DNA from 3 places in the Rhodococcus sp. NPDC004095 genome. Region 3 is predicted to be linked to each of the others. Evidence: riboswitches for the same ligand, from Rfam matches in the RefSeq annotation. Region 3 holds a riboswitch; each other region holds the start of a gene.
What was found. Region 3 has a riboswitch for cobalamin ahead of ACWEPG_RS28175 (VWA domain-containing protein). Riboswitches for the same ligand answer to the same signal wherever they lie in the genome.
Positions count from the first base shown of each region.

Region 1: it holds a riboswitch for cobalamin, as region 3 does, so the genes downstream of both, ACWEPG_RS07745 (ABC transporter substrate-binding protein) here and ACWEPG_RS28175 (VWA domain-containing protein) in region 3, are expected to answer to the same signal.
Region 2: it holds a riboswitch for cobalamin, as region 3 does, so the genes downstream of both, ACWEPG_RS04820 (cobaltochelatase subunit CobN) here and ACWEPG_RS28175 (VWA domain-containing protein) in region 3, are expected to answer to the same signal.

Region 1 is NZ_JBSGGS010000003.1:352,354-358,987, reverse strand. It holds gene ACWEPG_RS07755 (multicopper oxidase family protein) at 1-1,211, opposite strand, end outside; gene ACWEPG_RS07750 (TetR/AcrR family transcriptional regulator) at 1,358-1,957, shown strand; cobalamin riboswitch at 2,134-2,275, shown strand; gene ACWEPG_RS07745 (ABC transporter substrate-binding protein) at 2,334-3,389, shown strand; gene ACWEPG_RS07740 (ABC transporter ATP-binding protein) at 3,406-4,191, opposite strand; gene ACWEPG_RS07735 (FecCD family ABC transporter permease) at 4,214-5,206, opposite strand; gene ACWEPG_RS07730 (ABC transporter substrate-binding protein) at 5,323-6,384, opposite strand.
Region 2 is NZ_JBSGGS010000002.1:376,331-382,964, forward strand. It holds gene cobJ (precorrin-3B C(17)-methyltransferase) at 1-1,221, opposite strand, end outside; gene ACWEPG_RS04810 (precorrin-8X methylmutase) at 1,221-1,847, opposite strand; gene cobG (precorrin-3B synthase) at 1,877-3,034, opposite strand; cobalamin riboswitch at 3,044-3,180, shown strand; gene ACWEPG_RS04820 (cobaltochelatase subunit CobN) at 3,216-6,634, shown strand, end outside.
Region 3 is NZ_JBSGGS010000026.1:29,674-36,307, reverse strand. It holds gene ACWEPG_RS28185 (cobyrinate a,c-diamide synthase) at 1-235, opposite strand, end outside; gene cobO (cob(I)yrinic acid a,c-diamide adenosyltransferase) at 229-843, opposite strand; gene ACWEPG_RS28175 (VWA domain-containing protein) at 992-2,929, opposite strand; adenosylcobalamin (AdoCbl) riboswitch at 2,938-3,099, opposite strand; gene mqo (malate dehydrogenase (quinone)) at 3,179-4,720, opposite strand; gene ACWEPG_RS28165 (alpha/beta hydrolase) at 4,840-5,868, shown strand; gene mtr (mycothione reductase) at 5,865-6,634, shown strand, end outside.

The DNA of each region.
Region 1 (6,634 bases), on a different contig from region 3:
CGGAACCCGCGCTCCGAACCGACGGTGAAGCGGCAGAACAGCGGCATCGCGACCTCGCCGAGCATCGCCGCCTGGAATGGGGGTGCTTCGTCGTTGCAGAGGTGCACCGAACCGCCCGCGTCGAAATCGGAGAAGTCGACCAGCAGGTCGTAGCGCTCGCCCGGCGACATGCGGATCGACGTCGTGGGGACCGGTGCGTCGAGCAGACCGCCGTCGTTGCCGATCACCCAGAACCGCATGTGGTTGTCGAAGTGCAGGTTCCACACGCTGTACGACGAGCCGTTGATCGCCCGAAACCGGTACAGCCCGCGCGCCACCGGAATGTCCGGCCACACCGCCCCGTTCACCAGGCCGAGATCTCCGACGGCACCGCCTTCCCACGAACCGGAGGGGACGACGGGCGTCGACCGCAGGCTCAGGCCGCCGTCGGCACGGAGAATCCGCTCCTGCAGGATCAGCGGCATCTCGAACTCGCCGGCGGGTAGGCCCAGGGGATTGTCGGCGGTTCCGGTGTCGAAGCGGTCGCGCAGGAAATAGGTGCCGGCGAGACCGGCGTATACGTTGGCGCGGGTGATGCCCATGGCGTGATCGTGATACCAGAGGTGCGCGGCCTCTTGGTGATTCGGAAACCGGTGCGTCAGCGTGGTGCCCGGATGGATCAGTTGCTCGGCGTGGCCGTCGCTGTCGGGTGGCGTCTCGCCGCCGTGCAGGTGCAGCACGATCGGCGGGGACGACCGGTAGCTGTGCGAGACGCCGTGCAGGCTGAGGTCGAGGTCCGCGGCGAGCGGATGGCCCTGAATCTCGTTGGTCACCTCCATCACGACGGGTTGGTCGACGTGCGCCTCGATCGTCGGGCCCAGGTACGAGACGGCGGTGTCGTCGACCCGGTAGGCGAGTGTCGAGGCCGGGCCGTGGTCGGGGTGGAACCGATGGGAGGCGTTGACCGCGGCGACTCGGAGCCTCGAACCGGACACCGTCGGCAATGGTTCGAGGCCGGCACGGAACGGGGTCGTCGGCGGTGAATGGAATAGCAGGGGGCTCTTGAACCCGTCGGTCTGGGCCGTCCCCTGCGCGACCGGACGTGCCACGCCCAGCCCGAACGCGACCCCGCCGACTCCGAGTGCGCGCAACACACTTCGGCGTCCAATTGCCCGTCCCTGCACGGTGACACCCCTTGTCGAGACTCTCGGCTCCCTCGGACCGAGGACCATACCGCACTGTATGGTATGGGCCGGGGTTTGTGTGGAGATTCGCCGCACACGTGCGCGGTGTGCCGGGATTGCCCACCGAACGGTTCGTGAACGGGCCGCGGGCGCCGTAGCTTGGAATGGCAGTACGGCATTCGAAGAGAGGCGAGATGGTGGCGAAACAGGGCGTGGCGGGTGCGAAGAAGCCGGCCCGCGCCGCCGGTGGCAAGGCCAGGCTGTCCGTCGACGACTGGATCGAGGCAGCCCTCGACCTACTGGTCCGGGAAGGTGTCACCGGGGTGAAGATCACCCGGCTGTGCGAGGAGCTCGGCGTCACCAAGGGCAGCTTCTACTGGCACTTCACCGACATCGACCACCTGATGAAGGCGGTGGCCGACCGGTGGTGCGAGATCCAGAACGAGACACTGCAGGCGCTCAAGGAGACGACGTCGATCCCGGGCGACCAACGACTCGAGGCGATGGCCGCGCAATTGACCTCGCAGCGCGGCTGGGCGGTCGAAGTCGCGGTCCGGGACTGGGCGCGCAGCGACGCACAGGTCGCCGATTCCGTTGCCCGACTGGACAACCAGGTGTTCGCCGTCGTCCAGAGTGCTCTCCTCGACCTGGGATTCGACGCGGAGGAGGCCCGGCTGCGCAGTGGGGTGCTGGTCTACGCGGGTGTCGGATTCCTGCACGCGCGCGACCACCTGCCCGAGCCGACGGTGGACGAGCTGCGGCGCATCTTCGCGCTCCTCACCGCTCGGGGCTGACGACCGGACGAGGGGTCTGTCGCAACCCGACCGCGCCTCGTGGCCGGTTTCGCCGCGCAGGACTTGGCCGACAGGTGGCGGACCGACACGGACCTACTGGCGGTCGCTTCCCGGGCATAGCGCCCACGACACCGGTGCATGCGAGGCCGAAGACCTGACCTGTGAACCTCGCCGCGATGTTCTGACCGGAGTCCGGTTGGCAATCCAGCTTGCTAGAGTCGAGCGGCCTGGCGAGGGAATCCGGTGTGAATCCGGGACTGACGCGCAGCGGTGAGGGAGAAATCCCGAGTCCGAATGCTCGCCGGCGCGGCATCCGACGATGCCGGATTGTCTCGGCGGGCCCCGCGAAAGGGCCCTCAACGAAAAGGAAGCCCCAATGGTGCTCCATCTTGCTCGCCGCCTTGCGGTCACAGCATGTTCCGCAGCCCTCCTCGCGGGCTGCAGCAGCCCATCCGATGGTGAAACCGACTCCGTCCGGCCGATCGACGCCGTGGGCGCAACCGCGTACCCGTTGACGATCGACAACTGCGGGGAGCAGGTCGTGTTCGAGGCGCCCCCGAAGCGAGCGGTGTCGCTGTATCAGAGTTCGACGGAAATCCTTCTCTCCCTTGGTCTCGCGGATCGGATGGTCGGCACGTCGACCTGGTTCGACCCGGTTCTGCCCGGTCTCGAGGCCGACAACCAGCGGGTGCCCCGGCTGGCCGACAACGATCCGTCGCTCGAGACGGTGCTGGCCACCGAGCCAGATCTGGTGACCTCGGCCAGCGCGCACACTTTCACATCGGCGGTCGTCGCCGATCGTGCCCGTTTCGCCCAGCTCGGAGTGCCGACCTACCAGTCGCCGTCCGTGTGTGTCGATTCCACGGTCAGTGGCGAGACCGTCACCAGAGACGCGCCGCTGGCGATCGACACGCTCTACCGGGAGATCCGCGAGCTGGCCGCCATCTTCGACGTCCGCGATCGCGGAGCGGCGCTGGTGGCGCAACTCGAGGAGCGTATGGCTGCCGCGCGCGCGGTCGCCGGTGAAGCGACACGGGACGGCACGGGGCCGACCGTCGCGTTCTGGTTCTCGGGTCTCGAGGCGCCCTACATGGCCGGATGCTGCTCCTCACCGGGACTTCTCGCTGAAGAGACCGGAGCGGTCAACGTGTTCGCCGATGCTCGCGACGACTGGCCCGAGGTGAATTGGGAGACCCTCGCCGACCGGGACCCGGATGTTCTGGTGCTCGGCGACCTCAGCCGCAAGCGGGTCGACGGCGACTCATTGGATACGAAGATCACCTTCCTGGAATCGAATCCGGTGACGAAGGAGCTGTCTGCCGTGCGCGAACGACGCTACGTCGTGCTCACCGGCTCCGAACTGGACCCCGGAATCCGCGAGGTCGACGCGGTGGAGAAACTTGCTGCGGGGTTGCATTCGACACGGCAGTGACCGACCCGGACTCCCGTCACGGTGCGGCCGGGACGGGAGTCCGGGTGGCGCGCCGGTAGCTGACCGACGGAACCCCGTCGTCGAGGGCGACGGTGGCCCGGACCCGGTACACGTGCTCGACGAGTTCCTCGGTGACCACCTCGGCGGGTGTGCCCGCAGCGACGACGGACCCGTGGGCCAGCACCACCACCCGGTCGCAGAACATCGCGGCCAGGTTCAGGTCGTGCAGCGCAATGTAACTGGTCATCGGGAGCTCCGAGACCAGCGCGAGGATGTCGAGCTGGTGCGCGATGTCGAGGTGATTCGTCGGCTCGTCGAGCAGGATCTCGTCCGGTTCCTGCGCGAGCGCGCGGGCGATCTGCATGCGCTGGCGTTCGCCGCCGGAGAGGGTGTGCCACCGTCGATGCGCGTGCTCGGTCATACCGGTGTGGGCCAACGCCCACTCGATCGCGGTCGAGTCCGCGGCCTCGTCGCCGCCGAACGCGCCACGGTGCGGGATCCGGCCGAGACGAACGACATCGGCGACGGTGATGTCGACCTCGGTGTCGGCGTGCTGCTCGACGGTGGCGACCCGGCGGGCGATCTGGCGCCGCCGCATCGACCGGATGTCGCTGCCGTCCAGAAGGACCCGGCCGGAGTCGGGTCGGTGGACGCCGGCGAGAACGCCGAGGAGCGAGGACTTCCCGGACCCGTTCGGCCCGAGCAGCCCGATGGTCTCGCCCGGGACGGGTTCGACGGTCACCCCGTCGAGGACCAGATTTCCGCCCCGACTCCACCCGATGTGCTTGGCGTGCAGGGGCATCAGCGGCACCGTCCTTCGCGTGTCATGAGGTTTTTCGCATCCGGAACAGGATGACCGCGAACGCGGGGACACCGATCAGCGCGGTGACGACACCGACCGGGATCTCCTGCGGTGCGAACAGGGTGCGGGCGACCGCGTCCACCCACACCATGAAGATCGCGCCGATCAGCGCGGTCGCCGGGAGCAGGCGGCTGTGGCGCGGGCCGACGAGGAACCGCGCGGCGTGCGGCAGCACCAGACCGACGAAACCGATCGCACCGGCCGCACTGACGAGCGCCGCGGTGATCAGCGCGGTGACCGTGAGCAGGAGGAACCGGATCTTGCGCACCGACACGCCCAGCGACATCGCCGCGGAGTTGCCGAAGGTCAGCGCATCCAGTGACGAGGCCACCGCCAGGCAGATCACGATGCCGAGCACCGTCACACCGCCACACAGCAGCACATCGGTCCAGTCCGCCCCACTGAGCGAACCCAACAGCCAGAACAGCACCCCGCGCGTCTGCTCGGCGTCCGCCGAGGACATCACGATGAACGAGGTCAGCGCGGAGAAGAGCTGGGTACCGGCGACACCGGCGAGGATCACTCGCGCCGTGCCACCACCGGCCCCCGCGGCGAGCGCGATCACCGCGGCGAACGCCACCACAGCGCCCGCGAAGGCACCCATCGACAGCGAGATGGCGCCGCCACCGATGCCGAGCACTGCCACCAGCACCGCACCCGTGGACGCGCCGGAGGAGATGCCGAGGACGAACGGATCGGCGAGTGGATTGCGCAGGAGCGACTGCATGATCGCGCCGCACAGGGCCAGCCCGGCCCCGCACACCGCTGCCAGAAGTGTCCGCGGGAGTCGCAGATCCCAGACGATGCCGTCCTGCAGTCGGCTCAGGCCCGACGAGCCGACACCCAGATGCTCGAGCACCACCGCGTACACGTCCCGCACCGACAGGTTCGCCGGTCCGATCGTGATCGTGACCGCGATCGAGGCGACGAGCAGGATCAGGCCGCCGCCGAGCACCGCGGTGAGGAACGGTCGCGACTCGGTGCGAGGTGACCCTGCCGACGAACCGGGTACGTCGGCACGCCGGGTGCCGCCGGCCGGGGTGGTCGCCGCGGGTTTCACAGCCGGGGCGTTCACTGCTGGGGCGCTGCCAGGTTCCACCGCTGCAGTGCGGCAGCGACCTTCTCCACACCGTCGACGGTGCGGATGGTCGGGTTCAGGTCGGCGCCGTTGACGATGACGTACCGCCTGTCCCGCACCGCGGGCATCTGCGAGGTCACCGGGTTCGATTCGAGGAAGGCGATCTTGCTGTCCAGCGCGTCGCCGTCGATGCTGCGCCGGCTCAGGTCGGCGAGGACAAGCGCGGTTGGGTTGCGGTCCGCGACCGTTTCCCAGTTGACCTGCGGCCATTCGTCGGTGGTGTCGCCGAAGACATTGGTCGCGCCGACCGAGTTCGCGATGATCCCGGAGGACCCGCAGCAGCCCGCCATGTACGGGGTCTTGGTGTCGGCGAACCAGAACGCCAGAGACACGCCCGAAGCGTCGACCGACTCGGCGGCCCGCGTGTACCGCTGCTGCAGCTCGGTGACGAACGCCTCGCCGCGCTCACGGACGTCGAAGATCGCTGCGAGTTCCCGGATCTCCCGATAGACGCTGTCGAGCGTCAGCGGTTCGGTGCGGGCGCCATCGGCGTTCGATGCCGCGTTCGCGGTGCCGCTGCAGCCGTTGTCGGTGGGGGACAGGTAGGTCGGCACGCCGAGCGATTCGTACTGGTCGCGGCCCGCACTGCCGCCGTCGCCGATCGACGACGCGAAGGACGCGGTGACGAAGTCCGGGTCGGCGTCCAGGACGACCTCGAGGGACGGCTTCTTGTCGGCGAGCCGCGGCACGGTGGCATTGGCCTCGGCGAGGTTCTCCCGGACCGGGTCGGTCCAGGTGGCGGTGCCGACCATCCGGTCCGCCAGACCGAGGGAGAGCAGGATCTCGGTCGACGCCTGGTTCAGCGAGACCACCCGCTCCGGTGGCGCGTCGACGGTGACGGTGCGGCCGCAGTTCGGGGTCGTCATCGGGGGGACACCGGTGGTGGCGTTCTCGGAGGCAGCCGAGTGGGGAGTGGGGGAGCCGGAACCGGAGCATCCGGTGAGTGCGAGAACCGCGGCGGCGGAGACGGCGGCGGATGCGGAACGAAGGCGCATGGGAGCGGAACTTCCTGGTGCGGGGCCCGGTCGCGGGGCCTGAGTCAACCTGACCCGATCCGGAGAGCATTCGGACTTCGGCCACTCGTGCCGTCACCGTTGCGCGTCAGTCCCGGATTCTCACCGGGTTCCCTCGCCGATCGGGGCCGCGGGGCGGCCGAGGCCACCGTATACCGCGGGTCGCTGCCCGATTTGTCCGGGCAGCCGCTCCGTCATTCCTGCGTGATCCTCACCGGCTGGGTGAGGATCA
Region 2 (6,634 bases), on a different contig from region 3:
CACGTCCCACGGCTTGAGCCGATCGGAGAGGGAGATCATCGCGTAGTCGTGGCCGAGTGGGGCGCCGACGCGGCTGGCGACGGCGTTCGCGGCGGTCATGCCGGGCAGGACCCGCACGGGCACGTCGCGCCACTGCTCGTCGGCGGCCATCTCGATCACGGCGGCCGCCATCGCGAACACGCCGGGATCGCCCGACGACACGACGGCGACGCGAGCCCCGCGCTTGGCGAGATCCAAAGCCATTGCGGCGCGCTCGGATTCGACCTTGTTGTCGCTGGAGTGCCGGTTCTGTCCGGGCCGCACCGGTACCCGGTTCACATAGGTGGTGTAGCCGACGACATCGGTCGCCAGAGCAAGTTCGTCGCGCACCTCGGGGGTCGTCCACGCGTCGTCGCCGGGCCCCAGCCCGACGACCGTGACACACCCCGTCGCTTCGCTCGCCCCGGTCACACACCCCGTCGCTTCGCTCGCCCCGGTCACGCTGTCACGCTGCGCCGCAGGATTGTTCGACGGGCTGGGCACGATGGCGATGGAGAAGTACGGCACCTGCGACTCGTCGACGTCGGCGGCGCGCAGGACCCGCTGCTTGTCGGTGCTGGCGCGTTCGACGTACGAGGCCTCGCCGAGGCGGCCGGAGTCCGCCAGCGCCTGCCGCACAGCGGGGAAGGTGCGGCCGAGCTTCAGGATCGCGGCCGAGTCGGTTTCCCGCAGCCGCCTCGTGAGCTCCTCGGCGGGCAGCGTCCCGGGCAGCACGGTGAGCACCTCGTCCCGTTCGACCAACGGCACCCCGAGCGCCGCGGATGCCGCGCTGATGGAGGTGACGCCGGGGATCACCTCGGCGTCGAAGCGGTCGCACAGTCGCTTGTGCATGTGCATGTAGGAGCTGTAGAAAAGCGGATCCCCGGCGGCGAGCAGGGCGACCGTCCGGCCCGCGGCGAGATGCGCGGCGAGGGTCTCCGACGCCTCCGCGTAGAAGTCGTCGATCGCGCCCTGGTAGCCGCCTGGATGGTCGACGGTCTCGGTGGTCACCGGGTAGACCAGGTGCTCCTCGAGCTGTCCCTCGCGCATGTACGGGGCGGCGACGGCGCGGGAGATGCTGCGGCCGTGACGGGCGCTGTGGAACGCGATGACGTCGGCCTCGCCGATGATCCGCGCGGCCTTGACGGTGACCAGTTCCGGGTCGCCGGGGCCGAGACCGATGCCGAAGAGTTTGCCCGCCATCACTCGACCTCGCTGGCGATCGCGTTCAGTGCGGCGGCGGTGATCGCGCTGCCGCCACGGCGTCCCCGCACCACGATGTACTCGATGTCGCCGGCGCGGAGGATCAGGTCCTCCTTGGACTCGGCGGCACCGATGAATCCGACCGGGCAGCCGATGATCGCCGCCGGCTTCGGTGCGCCCTGGTCGATCATGTCGAGTAGGTGGAACAGCGCGGTGGGGGCGTTGCCGATCGCGACGACCGCACCTTCCAGCTTGGGCCCCCACAATTCCAGCGCCGCCGCCGAGCGGGTGTTGCCGAGACGGTCGGCGATCACCGGCACCCGCGGATCGCCGAGCATGCACACGACATCGTTCCTGGCGGGCAGGCGCTTTCGCGTCACCCCCGACGACACCATCGTCGCGTCACAGAAGATCGACGCCCCGTTGCGGAGCGCGGCGCGGGCCGCGGACACCACGCCGGGCGTGAACGCGACGTCGTCGACGAGGTCGACCTGACCGCAGGCGTGGATCATCCGCACGACGGCCTGTGAGACGTCCGCGGGGAACCGGGTGAGGTCGGCCTCGGCCCGGATCGTGGCAAAGGACTGACGGTAGATCTCGGCTCCGTCGCGGATGTAGTCGGTCATGGCTCCCCACGATATGGGGCGATCCACGCTCAGCGTGCGGGTGGGTCCACCCGGTAGCCGTCGCCGGTGGCGACGACGTCGGTCACCTCGCCACGCGGCCGGCCGCACCGCCGCTCACACCCGGACCAGTGCTGGCGGCCCTCCGCGGGAAGTCGACCGGACTGGACGGCGTCGGTCGCATCGCCCCGCACGTCCGCGAGGGACTTCGCGCAGCCTGGCCTGCCCGTGCAGGCGCTGACCTGCAGCCACGTCGAGTTCGCGTCGAAGATCAGGCCCATCGGGGCGAGGACGCGGACGACCTGTTCGGCGACCCCTTCGTCGAGGTCGTGCAGCAGGATCGACCGCCACGACGTGACCGTGATCGGTGCCTCCACGGCGACCAGGAAGTCCGCCAGGCGCGCAGGCAGCACCCCGAACCGCACGCCGGCGGCGAGGGTGACCCCGCCGTCGGGCTGATCGAGCCAGCCGATCGGACCCGCGGACTCGGGTCCGGTCAAGGCGATCGGCTCGGCGGTCGCCCCGAGGCCCAGCCGATCGAGCAGCAGCCGCGGTCCGCCGTCGATCTCGTGCAGACGCCACCGCGTGCCGCGGATCTCGTGCAGCGCCCGCGCCGCGTCCAGCAGCATCGCGACCCCGTCGTCGGCGGGCAGCCGCACCCCGTGGTCGGCGCCGGCGAGCACCAGCGCCACCTGGTCCGGGGAAACCGCATGGAGCCCGAGGTCGGCGCTCAGCGCGGAGACGTCGCCGCGGCCGTCGTCGAGCGTGAAGAGCACCCGGCCCGGCAGGTCCGCGAGGCGCGGGTCCCCGCACAGCCCGGCGTCCAGCGCCCGCACCCAGCCGCGGACGTCGACGAGTCCGCCGATCCGCCCGGACAACGGGGTGGCGAGGATGTTCCGCACCCGTTCGTGGGTAGGCGACGGCAGCAACCCCGACTCACGGAGCCGGCCCGCGAACGCGTCGGGGTCGGCGACCGCGCGGAGCTGGATGTTGCCGCGGGAGGTGAGTTCGAGCTCCCCGTTGCCGAGGTCGCGGGACGCGTCCGCGAGGACCTGCAACTGAGCTGCGGTGATCGCGCCGCCGGGCAGCCGGACCCGGGACAGGGCGCCGTCGGCGGCCTCGTGCACCTGAAGAGCCCCTGGACAGGCGTCGGGTCGGGACCGGGCAGGTGCGGATTCGGTATCGGACATCACCCACCAGCCTACGGGGGCCGTGCCGGTAGCATCAGCGGCGATTGCGGCAGCTCGTGAGGAAACCGGTGCAAATCCGGTGCGGTCGCGCCACTGTGACCCGGGTGTTCCCGGGGAGTCAGACCCTCCGACGCTGCCCACCGAACCGAGTGGGGCGCGAAACCCCGAGGAGGCCAGCCCTGTGATCCTGTTGCTGTCGACGTCCGACACCGACCTGCTCAGTGCACGAGCCAGTGGCGCCGACTACCGGTGGGCGAACCCCGCGCGGCTGCTCGTCGACGACGTGCCCGGGCTGATCGACGGCGTCGACCTGGTGATCGTCCGCATCCTCGGCGGCCGCCGGGCCTGGGAGGAGGGCCTGGACGCGGTCCTCGCCGCCGGGAAGCCCACCGTCGTGCTCGGCGGCGAACTCGCACCAGACGCGGAACTGATGGAACTGTCCACGGTGCCTGCCGGGGTGGCGGCGCAGGCACACACCTATCTCGCCGAGGGCGGCGCGGCGAACCTGGCGCACCTGCACGGGTTCCTCTCGGACACGGTGCTGCTGACCGGCGTCGGGTTCGAGGCCCCGGCGCACACCCCGACGTGGGGACACCTCGACCGTCCCGGGTTCCCTGATGTCACATCGGGTCACCTGACGACCCCCAATGTGACATCACGGAACCCGACCGTGGCGGTGCTCTACTACCGCGCGCAGCATCTCGCCGGGAACACCGCCTACGTCGAGGCGCTCTGCCGCGCGATCGAGGACCGCGGCGCCCGGGCCCTGCCGATCTTCTGTGCCTCGCTGCGCACCGCGGAACCGGAACTGCTCGACGTCCTGGGCGCCGTCGACGCGATGGTCGTGACGGTGCTCGCGGCCGGCGGCAGCAGGCCTGCGGGCGCGTCCGCGGGGGAGGACGACGAGTCGTGGGACGTCAGCGCGCTCGCCGCGCTGGACGTGCCGATCCTGCAGGGCCTGTGCCTGACCGGCAGCCGGGAGGCGTGGGAGTCGAACGACGACGGCCTGTCCCCGATGGATGTCGCGACGCAGGTCGCGGTGCCCGAGTTCGACGGCCGGATCATCACGGTCCCGTTCTCGTTCAAGGAGATCGACGAGGACGGACTGACCACCTACGTACCGGACGCCGAGCGTGCCGCCCGGGTGGCCGGGATCGCCGTCCGGCATGCGCGGCTGCGGCACGTTCCCAACCGGGACAAGCGGATCGCGCTGATGCTGTCGGCGTACCCGACCAAGCACGCCCGGATCGGCAACGCCGTCGGATTGGACACCCCGGCCAGCGCGATCGCGCTGCTGGCCGCGATGCGCGAGGCCGGATACGACCTCGGCCCGGCGGACGGGGAGGACGCGCTGCCCGGCCTCGCGGCCGGTGACGGTGACGCGCTGATCCACGCACTGATCGCGGCCGGCGGACAGGACCCGGACTGGTTGACGGCGGAGCAGTTGGAGGGCAACCCGATTCGCATCTCCGCGGCCCGTTACCGCGACTGGTTCGCGACTCTGCCCGCGGACTTCCGCGAGGCCGTCGAAGAGCACTGGGGCGCGGCGCCCGGCGAACTGTACGTCGACCGGACGTCCGACCCGGACGGCGAGATCGTGATCGCGGCGCTGCGGGTCGGCAACGTGGTGCTGATGGTGCAGCCGCCCCGCGGGTTCGGGGAGAACCCGGTCGCGATCTACCACGACCCCGACCTGCCGCCGAGCCACCACTACCTGGCGGCGTACCGGTGGATCGCAGCTGATGCGGGTGCCGGAGGTTTCCAAGCGGACGCGATCGTGCATCTCGGCAAGCACGGCAACCTGGAGTGGCTGCCCGGCAAGACCCTGGGCATGTCCGCCTCGTGCGGCACCGACGCCGCGCTCGGCGAGCTGCCGCTGATCTACCCGTTCCTGGTCAACGACCCGGGCGAGGGCACCCAGGCCAAGCGCCGCGCGCACGCCACCCTGGTCGATCACCTGATCCCGCCGATGGCGCGCGCCGAGTCGTACGGCGACATCTCCCGGCTCGAGCAGCTGCTCGACGAGCACTCGAACATCTCCGCCCTCGACCCGTCGAAGCTGCCCGCGATCCGCCAGCAGATCTGGACGCTGATGCGGGCGGCGAAGATGGACCACGACCTCGGCCTGGCCGAACGCCCCGAGGAGGACGTGTTCGACGACATGCTGCTGCACGTCGACGGCTGGCTGTGCGAGATCAAGGACGTGCAGATCCGCGACGGGCTGCACGTGCTCGGGCAGGCGCCCGTGGGGGCCGCCGAGGTCGAACTCGTTCTCGCGGTACTGCGCGCGAAGCAGATGTGGGGCGGCGAACGAACCGTCCCCGGACTGCGGGAGGCACTCGGTCTGAGCGAGGCCGGTGACGAGGCCCGCGGACGAGTCGACCAGATCGAGGAACTCGCCCACGGCCTGGTCGCCGCGCTGCAGCGGTCGGGCTGGGATCCCGCCGCCGCCAAGGAGGTCGGTGCCGAGCACGGTGCCGACGTCGTCCGGGTGCTCGAGTTCGCCGCCGCGGAGGTGGTGCCGCGGCTGCGCGGCACCGGTCGTGAGATCGACCAGGTGCTGCGCGCGCTCGACGGCCGGTTCATCGAACCGGGCCCCAGCGGTTCGCCGCTGCGCGGACTGGTGAACGTGCTGCCCACCGGCCGCAACTTCTACTCGGTGGACCCGAAGGCCGTGCCGTCCCGGCTGGCGTGGGAGACCGGGCAGGCGATGGCGGAGTCGCTGCTCGCGCGTTATCTCGCCGATCACGGCGAGTACCCGACGTCGGTGGGTCTGAGCGTGTGGGGCACCTCGGCGATGCGCACCTCGGGTGACGACATCGCCGAAGTGCTTGCGCTGCTGGGCGTCCGGCCGGTGTGGGACGAGGCGTCCCGCCGTGTCACCCGGCTCGAGGTGATCGAGCTCGCCGAACTGGGCCGGCCCCGCGTGGACGTGACGGTCCGGATCTCCGGCTTCTTCCGGGACGCGTTCCCGCACGTGCTGGCGCTCCTCGACGACGCCGTCCGGATGGTCTCGGCGCTCGACGAACCGGCCGAGCAGAACTTCGTCCGGGCCCACGCGCAGGCGGATCTCGCCGAGCACGGCGATGAGCGACGCGCCACCACCCGCATCTTCGGGTCCAAGCCGGGCACCTACGGTGCCGGGCTGCTGCAGCTGATCGACTCGAAGTCCTGGCGCGGCGACGCCGATCTGGCGCAGGTGTACACCACCTGGGGCGGCTACGCGTACGGTCGCGGCCTCGACGGCGCCCCGGCCGCGGACGACATGCGGACGGCGTACCGGCGAATCGCGGTCGCGGCCAAGAACACCGACACCCGCGAGCACGACATCGCCGACTCCGACGACTACTTCCAGTACCACGGCGGCATGGTCGCGACCGTGCGCGCGCTGACCGGCAAGGACCCGGAGGCGTACATCGGCGACAGCACCCGACCGGACGCGGTGCGCACCCGCACCCTCTCGGAGGAGACGTCGCGGGTGTTCCGGGCGCGGGTGGTCAATCCGCGCTGGCTCGAGGCGATGCGCCGCCACGGCTACAAGGGCGCCTTCGAGATGGCCGCGACGGTGGACTACCTGTTCGGGTACGACGCCACCACCAA
Region 3 (6,634 bases):
AGAGCGGCCCGATCCGATCGGCACCGACGAGTACCGGGTCCAGGTTGCGTCCGACCCGGCCTGCGGCGAGACCGTGGTAGCCGGGGTCGATGTAGTCCGGGCCCACCTTGAACGGCGCCACCCGATCCCCCACCGCCCTCAGAGCGCCGATCAAACCCGTTGCGATGGTGGTCTTTCCGCTGCCCGACGCCGGCGCGGCGATGACGACGGCAGGCGCAACCGGCTCCGTCACCACTCGATGCCCCGCTGCCCCTTGCGGCCGGCGTCCATCGGGTGCTTGACCTTCGTCATCTCGGTGACCAGGTCGGCGGCGTCGATCAGTGCCTGCGGCGCGTCCCGGCCCGTGATGACGACGTGCTGGGCGCCGGGCCGGTTGACCAGTACGTCGACCACCTCGTCCACGTCGATCCAGCCCCACTTGAGCGGGTAGGTGAACTCGTCGAGGACGTAGAACTTGTGTTCCTCGGCCGCGATTCGGCGCGCCACCTCTCGCCAACCGTCCAGCGCCACGCGGGCATGATCCTCGTCGTCACCCTTCTTGCGGGTCCACGACCAGCCGTCACCCATCTTGTTCCACTGCACCGGCCCACCGACCCCGGTGCTCTCGTGCAGGTCACCGAGGGCACGGAACGCGGCCTCCTCTCCGACCTTCCACTTCGCGGACTTGACGAACTGGAACACGGCGACGTCGAAACCCTGATTCCAGGCGCGCAGCGCCATCCCGAACGCGGCGGTGGACTTGCCCTTACCGGGGCCGGTGTGCACGGCCAGGACCGGGGCGTTGCGGCGCTGCCGAGTGGTCAGGCCGTCGTCGGGAATGTTCTCGGGGACACCCTTTGGCATACGGAATCTCCTCTACTGGAAGCGAAGTCGGGTCATGCGGCGGCCCGGGTGGGTGGCGGGATCAGGCGGCTGCACGGGTGGGTGGCGGGATCAGGCGGCGGCACGGGTGGGGGGCGGGATCAGGCGGCTGCACGGGTGGGGGGCGGGATCAGGCGGCGGCACGGACGACGCCGGCGACCTGTTCCGCGGACAGTTCGGCGAGCCGGATGCAGGCGCCGCGCAACGCCGTCGCGAGTTCCGCGGCCAGCCCGAGGCGCACCATCCCGGGTTCGCAGTCGACGACCACCGCGGCCACCGACACGTCCGCGAGCAACCCGGCCGCGACCTTCGCCCGCCGAACCGGATCGGCACCGCCGGTGGCGCGGCCGTCGGTCAGCGCGACGACCATCGCGCGGCGCTGCGGGTCACGCACCCGCTCCCGCAACACCACCTCACGGGCTTTCAGGAAGCCCTGCGCGAGTGGGGTTCTCCCACCCGTCCGCAGCGCGCGCAGGCGGCGCACCGCGACGTCGACCGAGGAGGTCGGCGGCAGCACGAGTTCCGCGGTCGCGCCGCGGACCGTGATCACCGCGACCTTGTCCCGCCGCTGGTAGGCGTCGCGCAGCAGCGACACCACCGCACCGGTGACCGCGGACAGCCGGTCCCGCGCGGCCATCGAACCGGACGCGTCGACGACGAACACGATCAGGTTGCCCTCGCGTCCCTCCTTGAGCGCACCGCGGATGTCGCCGGGCGCCAACAGCATCCGGCCGTCCCGGCGGCCACGGGCCACCTGGTGCTCGGCTGCGGCGAACAGGGTGCCGACCAGGTGCAGGCCCCGCCCGGGTTCGGTGGTGGCGCGCACGGTGCGACCGCGCGGTGACCGCGACCGCGAACGCCGGCCGGGGGCGCCCTCGCCGACTCCGGGGACGGTGAGAAGCCGAGTCCGGAACTGCGCGGACGGCGCCCCCACCGGGCGTTCGCCGGCCGTGCCGGGGCCGGGCGGGGCCGGGGCATCGGCCTGCGACGGGTCGGACGGGGCGGGGTCACCGCCGTCGGACTCGGGCTGCGGGGCGCCGCCGCCGGGACCGTCCGGGTCCGGGTCGGGTTCGGGATCGGGTTGCTGCCGGGCCTGCTCGTCGGCGTCACGCATCGCATCGTCGAGCTGCTGTGGGTCCAGGCCCGGTTCGTCGAACGGGTCGCGGCGACGACGGTGCGGCAGCGTGAGTTCGGCGGCGACCCGCACATCCTGCTCGGCGACCTCGGTCGCGCCGCGCCAGGCGGCGTGCGCGGTGGCGGTGCGCGCCAGGACCAGGTCGGCGCGCATACCGTCCACGTCGAAGGACGCGCACAGGGCCGCGATGCGGCGCAGTTCGGTGTCGGGCAGTGCGACCTCGGCCAGCGCGCCGCGTGCGGTGGCGATCCGGCCGGCGGTGTCTGCGTCGGCGGCGGCGTACCGGGCGGCGAACCCGGCCGGGTCGGCCTCGAAGTCGAGTCGGCGACGGATCACCTGCATGCGGACGTCGACGTCGCGGGAGGCGGCGACGTCCACGGCCAGACCGAACCGGTCCAGCAGCTGCGGGCGCAGCTCCCCCTCCTCCGGGTTCATGGTGCCGACCAGCACGAACTTCGCCGGATGGGAGTGCGAGACGCCGTCGCGTTCGACATGGACACGGCCCATCGCGGCGGCGTCGAGCAGCACGTCGACGAGGTGGTCGTGGAGGAGGTTGACCTCGTCGACGTAGAGCACGCCGTCGTGCGCGGCGGCCAGCAACCCGGGCTGGAACGCCCGCTCGCCGTCGCGCAGCACCTTCTCCAGGTCGAGGGACCCGACGACGCGGTCCTCCGTCGCACCGACCGGAAGCTCCACCAGGCGGGCCGGGGTGCCGGAGGACGTCGGGGGCAGCAGTGCGGCGAGGGCGCGGACCACCGTGGACTTGGCGGTGCCCTTCTCGCCGCGGACCAGCACGCCACCGATGCCGGGATGCACCGCGCACAGGGTCAACGCCAGACGCAGCTGGTCCTGGCCGACGATCGCACTGAACGGGAAGCCCGGCTCGGCAGCCGAACCCTGTTGCGGCACGGCGGCCGAATCATGTTGCGCCACGGCGACACTCCCCTCACTCCCCGGTCTCCACGCCGGGGGTCGGACGAAAGGTTCCGCCGCCGCGGCGATCTGACTTCGGACGCGCTCATGGGCCTGCGTCCGTCACAGTGGCGGGACCGTGCCTGATTCACACAGGACTTCCCCGCGGCGGAGAACATCGATGTTCGGTGCCGACTCTATCCGGTGAGACGACACCGGCCGCCACCTGGCCCGGACGGGCAGGTGACGGCCGGTTGGGGATCCGACGGATCAGGCCGAGGCGGCTGCGGCGACCTCGGCGGGCGCCTCCAGCTCGAGAGCCTTGTTGCTCCAGTCCCACACCTCGCGGAACAGGGACTCGTTGTCCGACAGCTTCAGGCCCAGTGACGGAACCATCTGCTTGAGCTGCGGCTCCCACGCGGTCCAGCGGTCACCGAAGCAGCGCTGCAGGACGTCGAGCATTGCGGGGACCGCGGTCGACGCACCGGGCGAGGCACCGAGCAGGCCCGCGATGGTGCCGTCGGCCGCGTTGATGACCGCGGTGCCGAACTCGAGCACGCCACCGTTGCCCTTCTTGCGGATCACCTGCACGCGCTGGCCCGCGGTGATCAGTTCCCAGTCGCCGCCGGTCGCGCGCGGCACGAACTCGCGAAGGGTCTCGATGCGGTCGTCGGCCGACTGCAGCAGCTCACCGATGAGGTACTTGGTCAGGCCAAGCTCGGTGACGCCGACGCCGAGCATGGACATCAGGTTGTTCGGCTTGATCGAGCCGGGCAGGTCGGTGACCTTGCCGTTCTTGAGGAACTTCGGGGACCAGCCTGCGTACGGGCCGAACAGCAGGCCCTTCTTGCCACCGATGACACGGGTGTCGAGGTGCGGGACCGACATCGGCGGCGCACCGACGGCGGCCTTGCCGTAGACCTTGGCGTTGTGCTGGTCGATGAGCTCGGGGTTGGTGCAGCGCAGGAACTCGCCGGAGACCGGGAAGCCACCGAAGCCCTTGGCCTCGGCGATGCCGGACTTCTGCAGCAGGTGCAGCGCTCCGCCGCCGGCGCCGACGAACACGAACTTCGCGTTCACGGTCTTCTTGTCGCCGGTCCGCTGGTTGACCACCTTGAGCGTCCAGCTGCCGTCGGACTGCTTGGTGATGTTGCGCACGTCGTGACCGAAGTACACGCTCCCGCCGGTCGCGCCGATGTTGCCGAGGAGCTGCTTGGTGAGGGCGCCGAAGTCGACGTCGGTGCCACCCTCGGTCCAGTTCAGGGCGACGGGGTCGGAGAAGTCACGACCCTTGGCCATCAGCGGCAGCCGCTTGGTGAACTCGTCCGGGCGCTCGGTGTACTCCATGCCCGCGAACAGCGGGTGGCCGGCGAGGGCGTCGTAGCGGGCCCGCAGGTACTTCACGTTCTCAGCCCCGTGCACGAAGCTCACGTGCGGGATCGGGTTGATGAACTCCTTGGGCTCGGTCAGGATGCCGGCCTCGATCGCGTACGACCAGAACTGGCGCGAGACCTGGAACTGCTCGTTGACGTTGACGGCCTTGGTGATGTCCACCGAGCCGTCCTTGTTCGCAGGCGTGTAGTTGAGCTCGCACAGCGCCGAGTGTCCGGTGCCGGCGTTGTTCCACGGGTCGCTGCTCTCGGCAGCGGCGGCGTCGAGTCGCTCGAACACGCTGATCGACCAGTCCGGCTGCAGCTGCCGGAGGAGCGCTCCGAGCGTGGCACTCATGATGCCCGCACCCACGAGAACTACATCGGTCTTGGTCTGTACCGCGGTGTTGTCTGACACTGGAGAATCGACTTCCTTGTCCATTGGCAGCGGCAGTCGCGCCGACTGCCCGCGCATAGGTTACCTGCGCGTATGAGCAGGGTTTACCTCGCCTCAATTGTGCGCCCCCGGCCGGTCACGAACGACCATTACGATTGTGATTTGTGACTACCTGGGTGCCGGACCTCCTCGGTGACGGCTACGAACAGACGACTCTGCCCCTCGGCGACGACCCCGACGGCGAGGGCGAGGTGGTCGCGACGCTGGTCCGGTACCGCCCGGCGGGCGCGACCCCACGGCGTCGCGCCGTGCTCTACCTGCACGGATTCACCGACTACTTCTTCCAGACGCACGTCGCCGAGCACTTCCACGACCGCGGCTACGACTTCTACGCACTCGATCTGCGCAAGTGCGGCCGGTCACGACGCCCGGACCAGACCCCGCATTTCGTGACGGATCTCGCACTGTACGACGCCGAGCTGGACTGGGCGCTGGAGACGGTCCGCGAGCAGACGCACGGCGGTTCGGTGTTGTTGACCGGGCACTCGACGGGCGGCCTGATCCTGCCGCTGTGGCTGGACCGGGTGAACCGCCGCCCCGGCGGCAGCACCGGCGCCGGCATCGCCGGCCTGATCCTCAACAGCCCGTGGTTCGACCTGCAGGGCCCGTCGTACGTGCGCAGCGCGGGCACGGTCGCGATCCGGACCGTCGGACGACTCAAGGACAGGCTCGAACTCAAGCAACCGCCGATCGACGTGTACGGCCGCACCCTGCACCGCAGTCACGGCGGCGAGTGGGACTACGACCTCGAGTGGAAGCCGTTGCGCGGCTTCGGGGTCACGTTCGGATGGCTGCGCGCGGTCCGGCGGGCGCAGGCCCATCTGCACCACGGGCTCGACATCGGGGTGCCGTCGCTGATCCTGCGGTCGAAGTCGACCCACTACTCGATGCGGTACACCGAGAAGTCGGAGGTCGCGGACCTGGTGCTCGACGTCAAGCAGATCGCGCGCTGGGCCGGATGCCTCGGCGACCGCACCACGATCGTCCCGATCGAGGGAGCCCGGCACGACGTGTTCCTGTCCCGGGAGGTGCCGCGCAAGCAGGCGTTCGACGAGGTGGACCAGTGGCTGGGCTGGCTCGAAGCGCAGGGCGTCCCGGAGGGACAGGGCATCTCGGAAGGACAGGGCGCGTGACGCACTTCGACCTGGCGATCATCGGATCCGGTTCCGGCAACACCATTCTCGACGAGAGGTTCGCGGACCTGAAGGTCGCGATCTGCGAAGGCGGCACCTTCGGCGGCACCTGCCTGAACGTGGGGTGCATCCCGACGAAGATGTTCGTCTACGCAGCCGAGGTCGCCCGTACCGTGCGCGACGCCGCCCGGTACGGCGTCGACGCCCACGTCGACAAGGTGCGCTGGCCCGACATCGTGGGCCGGGTCTTCGACCGGATCGACCCCATCTCGGCGGGCGGCGAACGCTACCGCCGCGACGAGAACCCGAACACCACGCTGTTCTCCGGCTACGCCACCTTCACGGGTCCGCGGACGATCAGCACCGGCACCGGCGAGGTGATCACCGCGGACCAGGTCGTGATCGCGGCCGGGTCGCGGCCGATCATCCCCGACGAGGTCGCCCGCAGCGGCGTCCCGTACGTCACCAACGACGACATCATGCGGCTGCCCGAACTCCCGGGGCACCTGGTGATTCTCGGCAGCGGATTCATCGCATCCGAGTTCGCGCACGTGTTCTCGGCCCTCGGCAGCCGGGTGTCGATCATCGGGCGCGGCGAGCGTCTGCTGCGCGACCTCGACGCGGACGTCTCCCAGCGGTTCACCGACCTCGCGCGCGGCAAATGGGATGTGCACCTGGGCAATCCGGCCGTCGAGGTGCGGGGCCGCGAGGGCGCCGTGGAGGTCGTGCTCGCGGACGGCACCGTCGTCGCAGGCGACACCCTGCT